DNA from 2 places in the Terribacillus saccharophilus genome. Region 2 is predicted to be linked to the other one. Evidence: a T-box and tRNA genes for the amino acid it is inferred to sense, from the RefSeq annotation. Region 2 holds a T-box; the other holds one or more tRNA genes.
The links. A T-box is a leader RNA that pairs with one kind of tRNA and senses whether it is charged. The one in region 2 lies ahead of thrS (threonine--tRNA ligase), so its partner is inferred to be a tRNA-Thr.

Region 1 (8,762 bases), 1.1 Mb from region 2:
GGTCTGTAACTGACGCTGAGGAGCGAAAGCGTGGGGAGCAAACAGGATTAGATACCCTGGTAGTCCACGCCGTAAACGATGAGTGCTAGGTGTTAGGGGGTTTCCGCCCCTTAGTGCTGAAGTTAACGCATTAAGCACTCCGCCTGGGGAGTACGGCCGCAAGGCTGAAACTCAAAAGAATTGACGGGGGCCCGCACAAGCGGTGGAGCATGTGGTTTAATTCGAAGCAACGCGAAGAACCTTACCAGGTCTTGACATCCGCTGACAATCTTGGAGACAAGACGTTCCCTTCGGGGACAGCGTGACAGGTGGTGCATGGTTGTCGTCAGCTCGTGTCGTGAGATGTTGGGTTAAGTCCCGCAACGAGCGCAACCCTTGATTCTAGTTGCCAGCATTAAGTTGGGCACTCTAGAGTGACTGCCGGTGACAAACCGGAGGAAGGTGGGGATGACGTCAAATCATCATGCCCCTTATGACCTGGGCTACACACGTGCTACAATGGATGGTACAAAGGGCAGCAAAGTCGCGAGGCTAAGCAAATCCCATAAAACCATTCTCAGTTCGGATTGCAGGCTGCAACTCGCCTGCATGAAGCCGGAATCGCTAGTAATCGCGGATCAGCATGCCGCGGTGAATACGTTCCCGGGCCTTGTACACACCGCCCGTCACACCACGAGAGTTGGTAACACCCGAAGTCGGTGAGGTAACCTTTTAGGAGCCAGCCGCCGAAGGTGGGATCAATGATTGGGGTGAAGTCGTAACAAGGTAGCCGTATCGGAAGGTGCGGCTGGATCACCTCCTTTCTAAGGATAATTGGAACTACTACTTCGTAGTAGACATCGTGATTGGTTGTTTGTTCAGTTTTGAGAGATCAATCTCTCTTGTGAACCTTGAAAACTAGATAAGAAACAACAATGCCAAAACATCAAACTTTAAAGCCGACAATTTATTGTCGCGATTTATAGATTTATCATGCGTTATTAGTTAAGTGAAGAAGGGCGCACGGTGGATGCCTTGGCACTAGGAGCCGATGAAGGACGGGACTAACACCGATATGCTTCGGGGAGCTGTAAGTAAGCTTTGATCCGAAGATTTCCGAATGGGGGAACCCGCTATCCGTTATTGGATAGTACGTATTACTGAATACATAGGTAATACGAGGCAGACCCGGGGAACTGAAACATCTCATTACCCGGAGGAAGAGAAAGCAAATGCGATTTCCTGAGTAGCGGCGAGCGAAACGGAATTAGCCCAAACCAGAAGGCTTGCCTTCTGGGGTTGTAGGACACTCCTTTGGAGTTACAAAGAAACCATATAGACGAAGCGGCTTGGAATGGCCCGCCATAGAAGGTAAGAGCCCTGTACTTGAAATGTGGTTTCCTCCGGAGTGTATCCTGAGTACGGCGGAACACGTGAAATTCCGTCGGAATCCGGGAGGACCATCTCCCAAGGCTAAATACTCCCTAGTGACCGATAGTGAACCAGTACCGTGAGGGAAAGGTGAAAAGCACCCCGGAAGGGGAGTGAAATAGATCCTGAAACCGTGTGCCTACAAGTAGTCGAAGCCCGTTAATGGGTGACGGCGTACCTTTTGTAGAATGGACCGGCGAGTTACGATCCCCTGCAAGGTTAAGTTGTATAGACGGAGCCGCAGCGAAAGCGAGTCTGAATAGGGCGATATAGTAGGTGGTCGTAGACCCGAAACCGTGTGATCTACCCATGTCCAGGGTGAAGGTCAGGTAACACTGACTGGAGGCCCGAACCCACGCACGTTGAAAAGTGCGGGGATGAGGTGTGGGTAGGGGTGAAATGCCAATCGAACACGGAGATAGCTGGTTCTCTCCGAAATAGCTTTAGGGCTAGCCTCAAAGGATGATGGTTGGAGGTAGAGCACTGATTGGACTAGGGGCCCTCATCGGGTTACCGAATTCAGTCAAACTCCGAATGCCAATCAATCTACTTTGGGAGTCAGACCATGGGTGATAAGGTTCATGGTCGAAAGGGAAACAGCCCAGACCGCCAGCTAAGGTCCCAAAGTGTGTGTTAAGTGGAAAAGGATGTGGCGTTGCTTAGACAACCAGGATGTTGGCTTAGAAGCAGCCATCATTGAAAGAGTGCGTAATAGCTCACTGGTCGAGTGACGCTGCGCCGAAAATATACCGGGGCTAAACACACCACCGAAGCTGCGGATTGACATCTACGATGTCAGTGGTAGGAGAGCGTTCTAAGGGCAGTGAAGGTCGATCGTGAGGACGGCTGGAGCGCTTAGAAGTGAGAATGCCGGTATGAGTAGCGAAAAAAGAGTGAGAATCTCTTTCATCGAAAGCCCAAGGTTTCCTGAGGAAGGCTCGTCCGCTCAGGGTTAGTCGGGGCCTAAGCCGAGGCCGAAAGGCGTAGGCGATGGACAACAGGTTGATATTCCTGTACCACCTAAATCCGCTTGAACGATGGGGGGACGCAGGAGGATAAGGAAAGCGCGCTGCTGGTTATGCGCGTCCAAGCCGTGAGGAAGTTGAGCAGGCAAATCCACTCAACACTAATTCCAGGCGGTTATGGGGAGGGAAATTTAGTACCGAAGTTCCTGATTTCACACTGCCAAGAAAAGCCTCTAGTGAGGAAATAGGTGCCCGTACCGCAAACCGACACAGGTAGGCACGGTGAGTAACCGAAGATGATCGGGAGAACTCTCGTTAAGGAACTCGGCAAAATGACCCCGTAACTTCGGGAGAAGGGGTGCTTCTTTTAAGGAGAAGCCGCAGTGAAAAGGCCCAAGCGACTGTTTAGCAAAAACACAGGTCTCTGCAAAGCCGTAAGGCGAAGTATAGGGGCTGACACCTGCCCGGTGCTGGAAGGTTAAGGGGAATGGTTAGGGACTTCGTCCCGAAGCTGTGAACCGAAGCCCCAGTAAACGGCGGCCGTAACTATAACGGTCCTAAGGTAGCGAAATTCCTTGTCGGGTAAGTTCCGACCCGCACGAAAGGTGCAACGACTTGGGCACTGTCTCAACGAGAGACCCGGTGAAATTATACTATGCGTGAAGATGCGCATTACCCGCGACAGGACGGAAAGACCCCGTGGAGCTTTACTGTAGCCTGATATGGAATGTTGGTACAGCTTGTACAGGATAGGTGGGAGCCTTAGAAGCCGGAGCGCTAGCTTCGGTGGAGGCATCCGTGGGATACCACCCTGGCTGTATTGACATTCTAACCCAGAACCGTTATCCGGTTCGGAGACAGTGTCAGGTGGGCAGTTTGACTGGGGCGGTCGCCTCCCAAAGAGTAACGGAGGCGCCCAAAGGTTCCCTCAGAATGGTTGGAAATCATTCGTAGCGTGCAAAGGCAGAAGGGAGCTTGACTGCGAGACCTACAAGTCGAGCAGGGACGAAAGTCGGGCTTAGTGATCCGGCGGTGCCGTATGGAAGGGCCGTCGCTCAACGGATAAAAGCTACCCCGGGGATAACAGGCTTATCTCCCCCAAGAGTCCACATCGACGGGGAGGTTTGGCACCTCGATGTCGGCTCATCGCATCCTGGGGCTGTAGTCGGTCCCAAGGGTTGGGCTGTTCGCCCATTAAAGCGGTACGCGAGCTGGGTTCAGAACGTCGTGAGACAGTTCGGTCCCTATCCGTCGTGGGCGTTAGAAGTTTGAGAGGAGCTGTCCTTAGTACGAGAGGACCGGGATGGACGCACCGCTGGTGCACCAGTTGTTCCGCCAGGAGCATAGCTGGGTAGCTACGTGCGGAAGGGATAAGTGCTGAAAGCATCTAAGCATGAAGCCCCCCTCAAGATGAGACTTCTCATCATTTTAAATGAGTAAGATCCCTCAGAGACGATGAGGTAGATAGGTTCGAGGTGGAAGCGTGGTGACACGTGCAGCTGACGAATACTAATCGATCGAGGACTTAACTAAACTTAAGTCAACGCCAAAGTCCAAGCACTCCGGTGCTTGGCCGCATGAGATGTCTGGCAGGACATGTTTCTTATCTAGTTTTGAGGGTTCATTCAATTGAATTCTTGAATTGTCTGGTGGTAATAGCGAAGAGGTCACACCTGTTCCCATGCCGAACACAGTAGTTAAGCTCTTCAGCGCCGATGGTAGTTGGGTTCGCCCCGTGAGAGTAGGACACTGCCAGGCAGTTCTTTTTTGTATACATATTTATTATTGTTCCACAGTAGCTCAGTGGTAGAGCTATCGGCTGTTAACCGATCGGTCGCAGGTTCGAATCCTGCCTGTGGAGCCACTGCTTCCTTAGCTCAGTCGGTAGAGCACCACCATGGTAAGGTGGGGGTCAGCGGTTCAAGTCCGCTAGGAAGCTTATAAGAAAAACCCCAGAGACACTGAGTTTCTGGGGTTTTTCTTATGCTCCTTTATAGTTATTGTAGAGCTATGGAACTTGCAATTGATCAAACTCAAGATTTGTGTGCGTGGAGGTCGAAAAATGCGTGTTATAATCCCTGTATCTAACCGCAATTACTTATTTATTATTAGTAAGAGTAAAAAATTAAATTTGTGCTATTTGTACAATCGTAAAAAATGATTTCTGTATCAATAGTCTAAGTCCACTCTCTTTCTTCATGACAGATCTCACTTATTCTTTTGAACCAAATGAGTATAAGATAATCTTTAACAAATTTCATAACTTCCAGTTAACCCTTCAAATAATGCTTCGTCAAGTTATCAACAGCTTCTATTGTAAGATTCAAAAAGTCAATTGCAATAATATATATGATATAAAATTCATTTGTTTAATGAAAAAAGGAGAGAGATATGTATGTTAAAGGAAGATTATCATATAGCTGTACCAACAGCTTTTTATAGTGATGAAAGTTTAAATGTTGAAGGGACAATCAATCATATAAAGCATTTATATCAAAAGGGTGTCCGTTCTGTATTAGTTTGTGGATCTACAGGTGAACAGCACAGCTTGAGTCTAGGTGAAAAGTTAATTTTGTTGGAAGCTATAGGAAAAGAGCAAGAGTTAGTTAATAATATGGAAATCATTTTTGGAGTAGCTTCTATAAGACAAAAGGAAGCAGAAGAACTTGCTAAGCATATAAGTAAAACAAATATAGCAGCAATATTGATAGGATACCCGCCGTATATAAAACCTTCTCAAGAAGAAGCTATTAGATATACTGAGAAAATATTATCATCTTCAAAAAAACAGGCAATCTTATATAACAATCCTGCGAGAACCGGTTTTGATTTAGAAGTCGATACCATAAATAAATTATTAAATTTAAAGAATATTATTGGGATTAAAGAAGCTGGGGAGAAAAGTAAAATCGAAAAAATAAACATAGAAAGTGACAAACAGTATTACATTTATGCTGGAGGAGAACAAGGATTAGAAGATAAGATAGCACATCATGGTTTTAATCGTTTATCTTCTATAGCGGGTAATTTGGATCCTGAAGGAATTAGAAATTGGTTTGAAGTATTACTAAAGGGACAGAATCATCGTGGAGAAGAGTTAGAGGAAATGAAGAACTTACTAGATACAATTTATGCGGGTTCACTGTTAGTTAACTTAAAAAAAGAATTGAACAGTCGTGGTGAAGACTTAGGTGTTTGCAGAAGCCCTCTTGGTAATTAAGTAAAAAACCTTGATCTGAAAAGGGAGATTAATCAATCAACTTTAGCCATCAGCTGACCAAACCGACCAGTAATTTCAATACCTTCTTCAAACTAGCGTACTTATTGCTATATATAGCCCGATATAACACCATCCACCCTATACTGCCGCATAGGATATGAACCATGGTAAGGTTGGGGGGAAACCGTTCAAGTCCACTACCCAAGCTTATAGAGAAAGCCCTAGAAATGTGATGTTTCTAGAGCTTTTTTATGCTTTCCTTTAATTTTTGAAGGAGAGTATTTATTTAGACGTCCGTCCAGTTGACCGCCCAACTTTTAATCAAGCCCAATCATCTTTTAACAAAGACAAAGTAAGTGCATCATGAAATTGATTTCTTTGATAAAAGTAACTACGTAATAATCCTTCTTCAGAGAAACCGAGTCGTTTTAATAATTTTCTTGATCCATGATTATTAGGATAGACTTGAGCTCCAATCCTATACAATTCCAAATTACCAAAGGAATAATTTAAGATTTCTCTACAGGCTTCCATTGCATAACCACTTCCCCAATAATCAGGGTGCAAATCAAAACCTATATCTGCTCTCTTACCTTTAAGAAAGATATTGCTGATCCCACCACTACCTATGAATTTATTGCTCTCCTTCAACATGATGCTCCACATTATACCAATCTGTTTATCGTATGCTTCTTGAAACATATGGATGATTTCTAGGGCTTCATCACGACTATTGAGTGGGTCCGTTCCATAGTATTTAGTTACATCATCACGCGAAAGGATATCGAAAAAATCCTCGACATGTGGTTCGGATAGTTGAATTAAGTATAATCGGTCTGTTTCTAAATCGGGGAAATCCATATACTCACCCTCAATTACTTCAGATTTATTATTTTATTGATTATAATTTAAATAGTTTAAAGAGCACTCGGTTTTTTAGTGTTTAGGCTTATACTGTTTTATATCTTTATATCTTTATATCTTTATATCTTTATATCTTTATATCTTTATATCTTTATATCTTTATATCGCAGAATATAGTGTGCTTTTTTCATAGGATTTTCAGTATCCATGTAATAATCCTCTGCAATCCAATATCTTTCTTTATACTTTCTTAATCTCTCTTCAAAACTTCCTATGTAAGCATCGCGATCAAGTGCGCGCTCGTGCCTTATTTCCTGAGGACAATCCAGGAAAATGATATAATCATAGAAATCCTTCCATTCTTTTCTTAGTAGGAAGATGCCTTCAACAATTACTATACTCTTACTAGTAAACTCTATGGACTTATTTTTAAATGTATCTTTTTCTCTTTCATAAAACATCAATTGAATATCAGAGTGATTGTTATTTAGCTTTTTAAATAAGTTATCTCTCAAGTAAATCGTATCCCACTGCAAATGGTAATACTCAAACCATTCCTCATGACCTGTATTATATCGCTTGGCATTTTCCACCACGTGGTCGTCAATATGTATGACGACAGTGTCATCAAAATTGCTTTTAAGCTGATGCACCAATGTCGTTTTCCCTGAGCCGCTTAAACCATCTAAGGCGATGAGAAATGGTTTATTCTGGTCATGTTGTTTAAATCTCTTTTTTATTTGCTGTATTAAATCTTCCATTTGAATTAATCCTTTCGCCGTTTCCAGCTTGTTTCATATTATTTTTACGATATTAAACAAAGAAATAGTCATTTGGAACATTAGTACTAACGAATAACTGATGTGAACATAATTTAGTGTACCTGATACACAAAAGTTCAATCACAGAATCATTGTAACAAAAAGCCGCATACAAACGTATGCGGCTTTTCTCATGACCTGTACTTCTGATAATTCTTATTCCCGCCAGATAGATTGTATACTTCTTCAAATCCCATGTTACGCAAAATATTTTGTGCAGCATTACCTGTGACACCACTGTTGCAGTAGCAAAGGGTCGGCTTTTTCGGATCAAGTTCTTTTGCTTTCTCCCTGAGCTCTGCTAAAGGAATGCTATGAGCTTCTGGCACGTGGGATGTTTCATATTGGGACCGCGCGCGTGTATCAATGATCTGAAAAGATTCACCTTGGCTTAGCCGATGCTGCAGTTCTTTTGGCGTAAGCAGCTTATTATGCTTCTTGATTGCATTATCCAGTGCCATACCTGTATACATGACTGGATCCTTTGTTGTGCTGAATGGGGGAGCATATGCTAAATCGAGATGGAACAGGTCCTCTGCCTTGGCTCCAAAGGTCATAGCTGTTACAAATACGTCGATGCGCTTGTCCACGCCTTCTTCACCGACTGCTTGAACACCAAGAAGAAGACCGGTTGCTCGGTCAGCAGTTGCTTTTATGGTAATCTCCTTGCCACCAAGATAAGCAGCGCGAGCAGGTTTGATATTATGCAGCGTCTCGATATCATATCCATGCGCAAGAGCCTCTTGTTCATTCATACCGGTCTGCCCAACAGCTAATTCGAATATACGGACAATACCGGTGCCAAGAATACCTCGGTGAGCAGAAGTGCCACCGGTAATGACATCACCTGCTATGCGCCCCATCTTGTTAGCAGTGGAACCGAGCGGTCGATAGAGCGGTTTACCTGTAATAACTGAGAAGCTCTCTGCCACATCACCGACTGCATATACATCCGGCAAATTGGTTTGCATTTTTTCGTTTACTGCAATTGCTCCGGTTTCTCCAATTTTGACGCCAATCTTTTCAGCTAAAGCTGTATTCGGCTGAACACCAACAGCCAGGAAAACTATATCAGATGCAATGGTATCTCCGCTGGAAGTAATAACCTCTGTATTGGTAATACGGATAGCTTCTTGTCCGAGCAGCAATTTTACACCATGCGCTTCCAAAGTATCGGCCACATGATCAGCTATATCTTTATCCAGATGTTTCATCACCTGGTTGCTGCGCTGAATAATTGTTACTTCAATTCCTAGATGAGTCAGTTGTTCAGCCATTTCCAATCCAATATAACCGGCACCAATGATGGTAGCTTTCTTTGGCACGCTAGATTCGATGAACTGGTCGATTGCACCTGCATGCTGAATCGTACGAACGTGAAAGACATGCTCCAGCTTTGTGCCTTCTATATCAGGTGTTATTGGACTAGCGCCAGTAGCGAAGACAAGAACATCATACGTGTCCGTCATTGTTTCTTCTGTA
Region 2 (8,762 bases):
ACATTAACGATTGAACCATGGCTGGCTGAGAGTTGGGAAGGCAAAGACGAAGGAAGAGATTGGACTATCACACTCCGCGAAGGCATTAGCTTCCAAAATGGTGAACCGATGGATGCAGATGCGGTGAAGGCATCGTTGGAGAGATCTTTGAAGGATAACGTAGCCATCCAGAACGCATTAAAAATTGATTCTATCGAAGCAACAGATGATAGGACATTGCATATCACGAATACACAGGCGTTTCCTGAATTCGTTTCAGAACTTGTAAACCCAAATGTATCAATCATTGATGTGGAAGCAGGAGACTTTGTAAATAATCCAATTGGGACAGGCCCTTTCAAGCTGGAGTCATTCACCCCGGGCAGCAAATTGGAACTTGTGCGTAATGAGGATTATTGGGATGAAAAAGCAAAACTTGATTCTGTGACGTTCTCCTTTAATGAAGATGCGAATGCACGCTCTCTGGCATTGGAATCTGGTAACGCGGATGTTGTATTCCGTCCGGAAACAGAAAGTATTGAAAGTTTGGAAGCCAAAGATGGTGTGAAGGTCGAATCAACGGAGACCTTCCGTGTTCACCAGCTGACTATGAATATGCAGAGGGAAGCCTTGAAAGATGTGAATGTCCGTAAAGCATTGGATGCTTTGATTAATCGAGTAGAAATTGCCAAATCTGTATTGCTTGGCTATGCACAGCCGGCAAAAGGACCGTTTCCTGACTCCTTGCCATTTGCGCCAAGCTATAGTGATCATGAAACGGGAGAAGATGTGGCAAAGGACTATCTTGAGAAAGCCGGTTATTCGCTGGTGGACGGCAAGATGCAAAAAGACGGGGTACCTCTTGAACTCACAATGCTGACGTACTCTGCCAGAGCTGACCTTCCACTGATTGCACAGATATTCCAATCCGATGCAAAAAAACTTGGCATTGACGTTGAACTGCGTCAAATTGAGATACCGGAAGAATACATGGCAGCAAATCGTGATTGGGATCTGGCTACATACAGCAACCTGACAGCACCTCGTGGTGATGCAGGGTATTACTTGAATGCTACGTATCATCCAGATGGAGCTTTAAACTTCAGCGGTGCAGATGAACCAGAGCTGACTAAGATCATCGATGAATTAAATGTAACAGTAGATACAGACAAGCGTGCAGAACTCGCCGAAGCGGCTGCCAATTATGTGGATGAAAATCAAATCAATTCGTTTGTGATTTATCCAGACACGCTCGTTGCGTATGATGAAACGAAAGTAAAGAATTGGGTTACGACAAGAAGTGAGTATTATATGATTACAAATCAATTGGATGTGAAGTGATGTTTCGTATTATCGGGAGACGGCTGCTGGAGGTTGTGCTATTCATCTTATTCGTCACCTTCTTCAGTTTCCTTTTCCTTCGCCTTGCGCCAGGGGATCCGGCGCTCACGATACTGAATGTGGATGAGCTAAATGTAAGTCAAGAACAGGTTGAGGCACTTAGGGAGGACATGGGCTTCAACGATCCATTGCTTGTTCAATATGGAAAATGGCTGTTAGATTTTATTCAACTTGATTTCGGTAACTCCTATATTACAAGCCAGCCTGTTTCGGAGATGCTGCTGACTGGACTTCCGGCTACGCTGGAACTGACAATCGGCTCCTTAATCGTTATGCTTTTGATTGCTATACCCTTAGGATCGCTTTCGGCATTATATAAAGGCAGCTTAATCGATCATATCGGACGTTACTTCTCCATCATTGGTGCTGCGGTTCCAAGCTTTTGGCTCGGGCTAATCTTGATTGATGTGTTTGCGGTGAAATTAAGCTGGTTCCCGACAATGGGACGTGACAGTTTGCTGTCCCTTGTGTTGCCAGCTGTAACATTAGGACTTGCTATTGCCGGTGTTTACGTTCGGCTGCTCCGTTCCAGTCTATTGGACTCATTAGGGCAGGAATTCGTCCGCGCGGCAAGAGCACGCGGCATTGCGGAAAGACGCATCTTTTTCTCGCATGCTTTCCGTTACAGTCTGCCTCCAGTCATCACCGTATTCGGTGTCAGTCTCGGCAGTTTGATTGGCGGCGTAGTTGTGGTGGAAGTATTATTTGCTTATCCCGGTGTAGGAAAACTTGTCGTTGACTCTATCCGTCAGCGTGATTATCCGTTGATTCAAGGCTATATCGTTCTGATGGCGGCTATCGTCTTTGTCGTGAATACATTAGTAGATTTATCTTATCGATACGTAAATCCTGAACTTCGTTTAAAGAAAGGAACATCAGCTAGATGAGTGTTATGGCTTTTTCTCCTAAAAAAATAAAGAAAGCCAAGCTCTGGCTGATCAGTGCACTATTGCTTGTTGTGCTAGCAGCAGTGGCATATACGTTTCTTTACTTGAAGCACGATGCTGCGATGACTGATGTTGGGAACCGGCTGGCATCTCCGTCCTGGGAGCATCCGATGGGGACGGATCATTTAGGGCGGGATGTAATGACGCGGCTCTTACTTGGCTTCCGTCTGACTGTTGGCTACAGTATGATTGCTTTGCTAGCAGCAGTTATCATTGGTGTTCCATTCGGTTTGCTTGCTGGATTGAGAGGAGGCTGGGTTGATCGGCTATTCATGCGAATTGCCGATGGCTTTCTTGCCTTCCCGGATACAGTGATTGCAATTGTGCTTAGTGGTTTGCTAGGGCCAGGTATTGGTAACTTGCTGTTTGCCATCGTGCTGGTGAAGTGGGTTAACTATGCCCGTATGGTACGCAGTACAGTGCTGACAGAAGTGCAAAAAGACTACATCACCATTGCAAGAATCAATGGTCTTTCCACATTTACGATCATGCGCAAACATCTGATGCCTCACATTATCGGAAATGTACTCGTTTTAGCGAGTTTGGATTTTGGTAAGATCATCTTGCTCATTTCCTCGCTATCGTATATTGGCCTTGGCGCACAGCCTCCGACTCCGGAGTGGGGCGCTATGCTGAACGAATCCAGACCATATTTCCAAGCGAATCCGGAAATGATGATTTATCCTGGACTGGCCATCGTGGTGGTAGTGTTGGTGGCAAATATTCTTGGTGACTATTTACGAGATAAATTCGATGTGAAAAAGGAGGTGCAGCCATGATTTTATCGATTAATGATCTAACCGTATCACATGGAGAGAAAATGATTGTTGACCGTGTCAGTCTGACAATCGATAAAGGAGAATGGTTTGCCCTCGTAGGTCAAAGCGGCAGCGGGAAAACGATGCTATCACAAGCAATCGGACAGTTGCTTGGACCTAATTTAAGAGCTTCTGGCAGCGTAAGCTACCAAGGCAGCAATATCCTCGAACATCCAAAAACAGAAATGAACCAATTGAGAGGGAAAGCGATCAGTTACATTTTCCAAGATTATCACGGTTCTTTCACCCCATTTCTGATGATTCAGCAGCATATGGATGAGTATTTGCAAACGCATGGAGTGAAAGAGAAGAAGAAGCGTAAAAACATGATAAAAGAAGCATTTGAATCGGTTGGTCTGGATGCGTCTTTAGTTAAGAGATACCCATTCCAGCTGAGCGGAGGCCAGCTGCAGCGTGCGTCTATCGCGCTAGCACTTCTTTTAGAACCTGATATTCTGATTGCAGATGAAGCAACAACTGCACTTGATAGCGTATCTGCGCATAGGATTCTTTCCTTGCTTCAAGAGCTCCAGCAAAAAACAGGCTGTGCGATTCTTTTCATCACACATGATTGGCGACATGTTGCGCGTTATGCAGATAAGATCGCTGTCATGAAAGATGGAAAAATCATTGAATCTGGATCAAAACAGAAGCTCATCCATCAGCCTGAACATGCGTATACCAAACAGCTTATACAAGCTGCACCAACGCTTCCAATGCGCATCAAGGAGGCGAGCAAGTCATGACTGTTATGGAAATCAGTAATTTGAAAAAGAGCTATACTCCTGGCAAGCTGGCTGTGAATGATGTTTCAATTTCCATTCAACAAGGGGAAAGCTTGGGATTAGTAGGCGAAAGCGGATGTGGTAAAAGTACGTTGGCTCGCTGTCTGCTAGGTGTAGAAAAGATTGATGGCGGATCTATCATTTATAATAGTACGCCCCTAGCCAATGCAAATCGTAAGGAGTTTCGAGACTATCGCCGAAACGTTCAGACAGTTTTTCAAAATCCAACTGCAGCACTTAATCCAAAACTGAAAATCAAGGACTCCTTGCTGGATCCTTACTTACAGTTTCAGTGGGAGCTTGAACTGGAGCACTTTACATTCTCTTCAAAACAAGGTTTTGTGGAGCAGTTGCTCGAAGCGGTGGAACTGCCGAAAGAACTTGGCGACCGTTATCCACATGAGCTGAGTGGCGGACAAAAGCAACGCGTAACCATTGCGCGCGCAATTAGCATCGAGCCAAAACTCATTATTTTGGATGAACCGACAGCAAGTCTTGATGTACTTTCCCAAGGAGCCGTTCTCGAACTTCTCTCGTCCCTGCAAAAGACGCTGGGCATGTCCTATCTGTTCATCTCACATGATTTGGCAGCTGTTTATCAGCTTTGTCAGCGCATTGCAGTCATGAAAGATGGCGAGCTGCTGGATATTTTTCAGAAGGAAGATATTTATGATAATAGCCGACATGCATATACGAAAGAATTGATCAGCATATTTTAAGCGGATGCACCCGAGGAGCATCCGCTTTTCTCTTATCCTTCAAACTCTTTGATAAGACTTTCCAAAGACATCTCTCCAATATTTCCTTCCGGCCGTTTCCGGACAGCAACTGTTTTGTTTTCTTTCTCACTGTCTCCGACTATTAACAGATAAGGCATCTTCTGCTGTGACCCTTCCCGTATCTTCAATCCTATTTTCTCTGAACGGTCATCCACTGACACACGGTACCCTGCCTTCCGCAATTCCTCACAAACTGCATGTGCGTAATCAGCATGTGCGTCGCTAATAGGAAGAACGCTTGCTTGAACTGGTGCTAACCAGAATGGGAAGTCTCCTGCGTAATGCTCGATGAGAATGGCCATAAAACGCTCGATTGAACCGTAGATTGCCCGGTGAATCATAATCGGCTGTTTGCGGCTGTTCTCTTGATCGATATAGCTGCAGTCGAATTTCTCCGGCATCTGGAAATCTAGCTGAACAGTCCCGCATTGCCAGCTGCGGCCAAGGCTGTCGAGTATGTGGAAATCAATTTTCGGTCCGTAGAAAGCACCATCACCAGCGTTAACTTTATAAGCAATTCCCTGTCGTTTTAGGACATTCTCTAAGGCTGCCTCCGCTTTATCCCAAACAGCTGGCGAACCCATGAAGTCCTCTGGACGAGTGGAAAGCTCTACTTCATAAGAAAAGCCGAATAGGCTGTAAAATGTATCGATTAGCTGCAATACTTTCTCCACTTCTTGTTCAATTTGATCTTCCCGAACGAACAGATGCGCGTCATCTTGTGTGAATGAACGGACGCGCAGCAGTCCGTTTAGAGATCCGGACAATTCGTGCCGATGTACCAGTCCTAATTCTGCATAACGTAAAGGAAGGTCGCGATAACTGCGTAGCTTGCTGTTGTAGATGAGGACTGCTCCTGGGCAGCTCATCGGTTTAATAGCATAACGCTGATCATCCACTTCTGAGAAATACATATTTTCGTGATAGTGATCCCAGTGGCCGGACTGCTCCCAGAGCTGCTGCTTCATCATGATCGGAGTCTTGATTTCATCATATCCAGCCTGTGCATGTTTTTCTTTCCACAGCTCCTCCAGTTTATTGCGTAACACCATTCCTTTTGGCAAGAAGAAAGGCATACCTGGTGCTTCCTCCATGCTAAGAAAAAGTTCGAGCTGCTGACCAAGTTTCCGATGGTTTCGTTTTTCTGCTTCTGCTTGTTTGTTCATGATAATTCCTCCTTTTATATATAAAAAAGACCACAATCCTCCCGTGATAGGGACGATTGTGGTCGTGGTTCCACCCAAAATTCCGCCAATGCTGGCGCTTCATTCGTGATAACGGATTTCCCGATAGCGGATACTGCTAGTTCCCCGCTATAGCTTGAAGGTGGTAATCCAAATCTTTCTCCTGCAGGGCTCTCAGCCGGTGACCCTGCTTTCTGTCAGGAGAGGGATGATCTGAATCATGTCCTTCGCATCGCTTTTAAGATATAAAATTGTAAACAAAAAGACCGCACTCATCTCCCTAAAGGGACGATTGCGGTCGTGGTTCCACCCTAATTCCATCAGCATACAGCTGACGCTCCAAAATACGATAACGGTCTTCCCGATTACGGATACTTGAGTTTCCCCGTAATAGCTCAAAGGCGGTAATGCATGTGCTTATCTGCGAAGGTTCCAGCAATTCCTTCACTCTCTGAAAGAAAGAGGCGCGCGCATCTTGTCCTTATCAATGCTTTTGTTTTGTTGTATGCTCAGTATACAGATGCTGGATATATCCGTCAAATGGAAATGAGGGATTTTTTTGAGAGACCCAAAAGATACTGCTAAAAGATTCATTGAGACCAATCATCCGGAATGTGAAGGAGCAATGCTTGCAGGAAGCTGTGCCAGAGGGGAAGCAACAGTAACTTCAGATTTGGATATCATTATTTTGTATACAGGAGAAGATCGTGCGTACAGAGAATCGTTGTTTTTTGAAGGTTGGCCGGTAGAGGTGTTTGTATACACAGGAGAAGCTTACCAAAATTTCTTTGCAAGTGACGCAGAACGCGGAATCCCTTCCATGCCAAGGATGGTGAGTGAAGCGATTGTACTGAAAGAGGCGCCGGTTGTTACCAAAATGAAATCCGAAGCAAGCAGTATATTCGCTGCTGGACCTTCACCTTGGAACAAACAAAAGATCGATCATTATCGGTATATGATTACGAATCTGATCGATGATTTTCTGGATAAAGAGATTGGCGGGGAAGCATATTTCCTGGCAAATACACTCATCAATGATCTGGCTATCTTTTCGCTGCGCTCCAGACAGCATTGGATTGGTTCTGGTAAATGGATGTTCCGGGAATTAAGGAGCATGGACTCAAATCTTGCACATCAATTTGAACAAAGCTTAGAAGCATTTTATAAGCAACACAATAAGCGACCTATCGTGCAGCTTGCAGATGATTGCTTGGAGCCATTCGGTGGTCGCCTATTCGAAGGATATTACTTGGGTTGAGGGGGGAGAAATCTATGAAAATAAGAAAATTGACAGCAGCTGATGCAGAAGCATACTGGGAACTAAGACTACAAGCCTTGCAGGCACATCCTGACGCATTTGGTACCTCCTATGAGGATGCGGTGAAACAGAGAAACCCGATAGAGCGGATAAGGGGAAATTTTGAGAGTTCGGATGCTGAGACCTATGGAATATTTATGGATGATGCGCTTGCAGGAAATGCGACATTAAGTTACGAAACACCAGCAAAACTCCGTCACCGAGCTAATTTAGTGGCGGTTTATCTGGCACCAGAAACACGTGGAAAAGGGTATGGGAAAATGCTGATAGAGCATATGATCCAAGTGGCTAAAAACAGGAAAGGCATCGAGAAGCTAAATCTTGCTGTCGCTGTGACAAATCCGGTTGCCAAGCATGTTTACGAACAAGCTGGGTTCAAGCAGTTTGGTGTAGAAAAGCATGCATTGAAGATTGGAGATACATATATATCAGAAATACATATGGCTTTGATTTTGGAGGAGAGCAGATGAATTTCATTTTTGATTTGGATGGTACCCTTTGTTTCAAAGGCAGACCTGTTACAAAGAATATAATCGACACATTGAAAGAACTGGAGCAGAATGGCCATCAAGTAATCTTTGCTTCAGCTCGCCCAATCCGTGATCTGCTGCCTGTTATTGATGAGCACTTTCATTCCACCACTCTTATTGGAGGCAATGGCTCACTCATTTCCAGTAATGGAAAGGTGATTTTCTCTAAAGCATTTTCATCCATCCAATTAGCCGCCATGAAAAATCTAATAGATATATACAACGCTGCTTACTTAATAGACGGAGAATGGAACTATGCATATACAGGAGATCCAGAGCACCCGATAAGGTCCAACCTTGATCCAAATGGACTGGCTGAAAAAGTGCTATTGGAGGATTTGGGACAGGTAGTAAAAGTCCTTATCCTTCATTCAGCTGATCAGGAAAAAATAGCTTCAGAGGCAGAAAAATTAGGGCTGCGGGTTCATCGTCATCGCGGTGAGGATATTGTAGATATTAGTCCGCCAGGTATCGATAAATGGAGTGCAATACAAGAAATTGGAATCAGGGAAAATGATTATATTGCTTTTGGCAATGATGCGAATGATATTGAGATGTTTCGCAATGCCAAGTATGCGGTGATGATTGGAGACCATGAAGAATTAGCGCGCTATGCACATAGAGCCATTCCTTTGGATGATGTTTGCGAACAGAGCATTGTAGATTGCTTAAAGGAATTCAATGATGAACAAACGAACATGGCACTTACGTGAAATACATAGAGTTTGGTTTGGGGAATCACTGGCTGATCCGGACAGAATATGAAAATGAAGATGGTACAGAGCATGAAAAGAAGGGGATAGACTTTCCGATATATTTCTACTCTCTTTATCTTCCTATTTGGATAAATCAATCTGTATTCATTTTAGATACAAAGGATGGATGGAAGAAACAAAAAAGAACCGGAAATCCTTTAAATTCATAATCGGTATAGTAAGCAAATGAACCCTCGCTAATGCGAGGGTTCATTCTTTAATCAACAAATAGATAAAATATGGCGCGCCGATTGCTGAAACAACCA

Region 1: it has a tRNA-Thr gene. The T-box ahead of thrS (threonine--tRNA ligase) is inferred to sense a tRNA for this amino acid. The anticodon was not compared.

Annotation. Positions count from the first base shown of each region.
Region 1 covers NZ_CP008876.1:1,305-10,066, forward strand. The annotation lists rRNA gene GZ22_RS00015 (16S ribosomal RNA) at 1-803, shown strand, start outside; rRNA gene GZ22_RS00020 (23S ribosomal RNA) at 983-3,908, shown strand; rRNA gene rrf (5S ribosomal RNA) at 4,021-4,133, shown strand; tRNA gene GZ22_RS00030 (tRNA-Asn) at 4,165-4,239, shown strand; tRNA gene GZ22_RS00035 (tRNA-Thr) at 4,242-4,314, shown strand; gene GZ22_RS00040 (dihydrodipicolinate synthase family protein) at 4,771-5,595, shown strand; gene GZ22_RS00045 (GNAT family N-acetyltransferase) at 5,917-6,456, opposite strand; gene GZ22_RS00050 (kinase) at 6,603-7,220, opposite strand; gene GZ22_RS00055 (FAD-dependent oxidoreductase) at 7,412-8,762, opposite strand, start outside.
Region 2 covers NZ_CP008876.1:2,343,552-2,352,313, forward strand. The annotation lists gene nikA (nickel ABC transporter substrate-binding protein) at 1-1,320, shown strand, start outside; gene nikB (nickel ABC transporter permease) at 1,320-2,267, shown strand; gene nikC (nickel transporter permease) at 2,273-3,106, shown strand; gene GZ22_RS11880 (ABC transporter ATP-binding protein) at 3,103-3,891, shown strand; gene GZ22_RS11885 (ABC transporter ATP-binding protein) at 3,888-4,649, shown strand; gene thrS (threonine--tRNA ligase) at 4,682-5,875, opposite strand; T-box leader at 6,175-6,390, opposite strand; gene GZ22_RS11895 (nucleotidyltransferase domain-containing protein) at 6,453-7,151, shown strand; gene GZ22_RS11900 (GNAT family N-acetyltransferase) at 7,166-7,681, shown strand; gene GZ22_RS11905 (HAD-IIB family hydrolase) at 7,678-8,454, shown strand; partial or broken gene GZ22_RS11910 (DUF3977 family protein) at 8,451-8,686, shown strand; gene GZ22_RS11915 (FecCD family ABC transporter permease) at 8,707-8,762, opposite strand, start outside.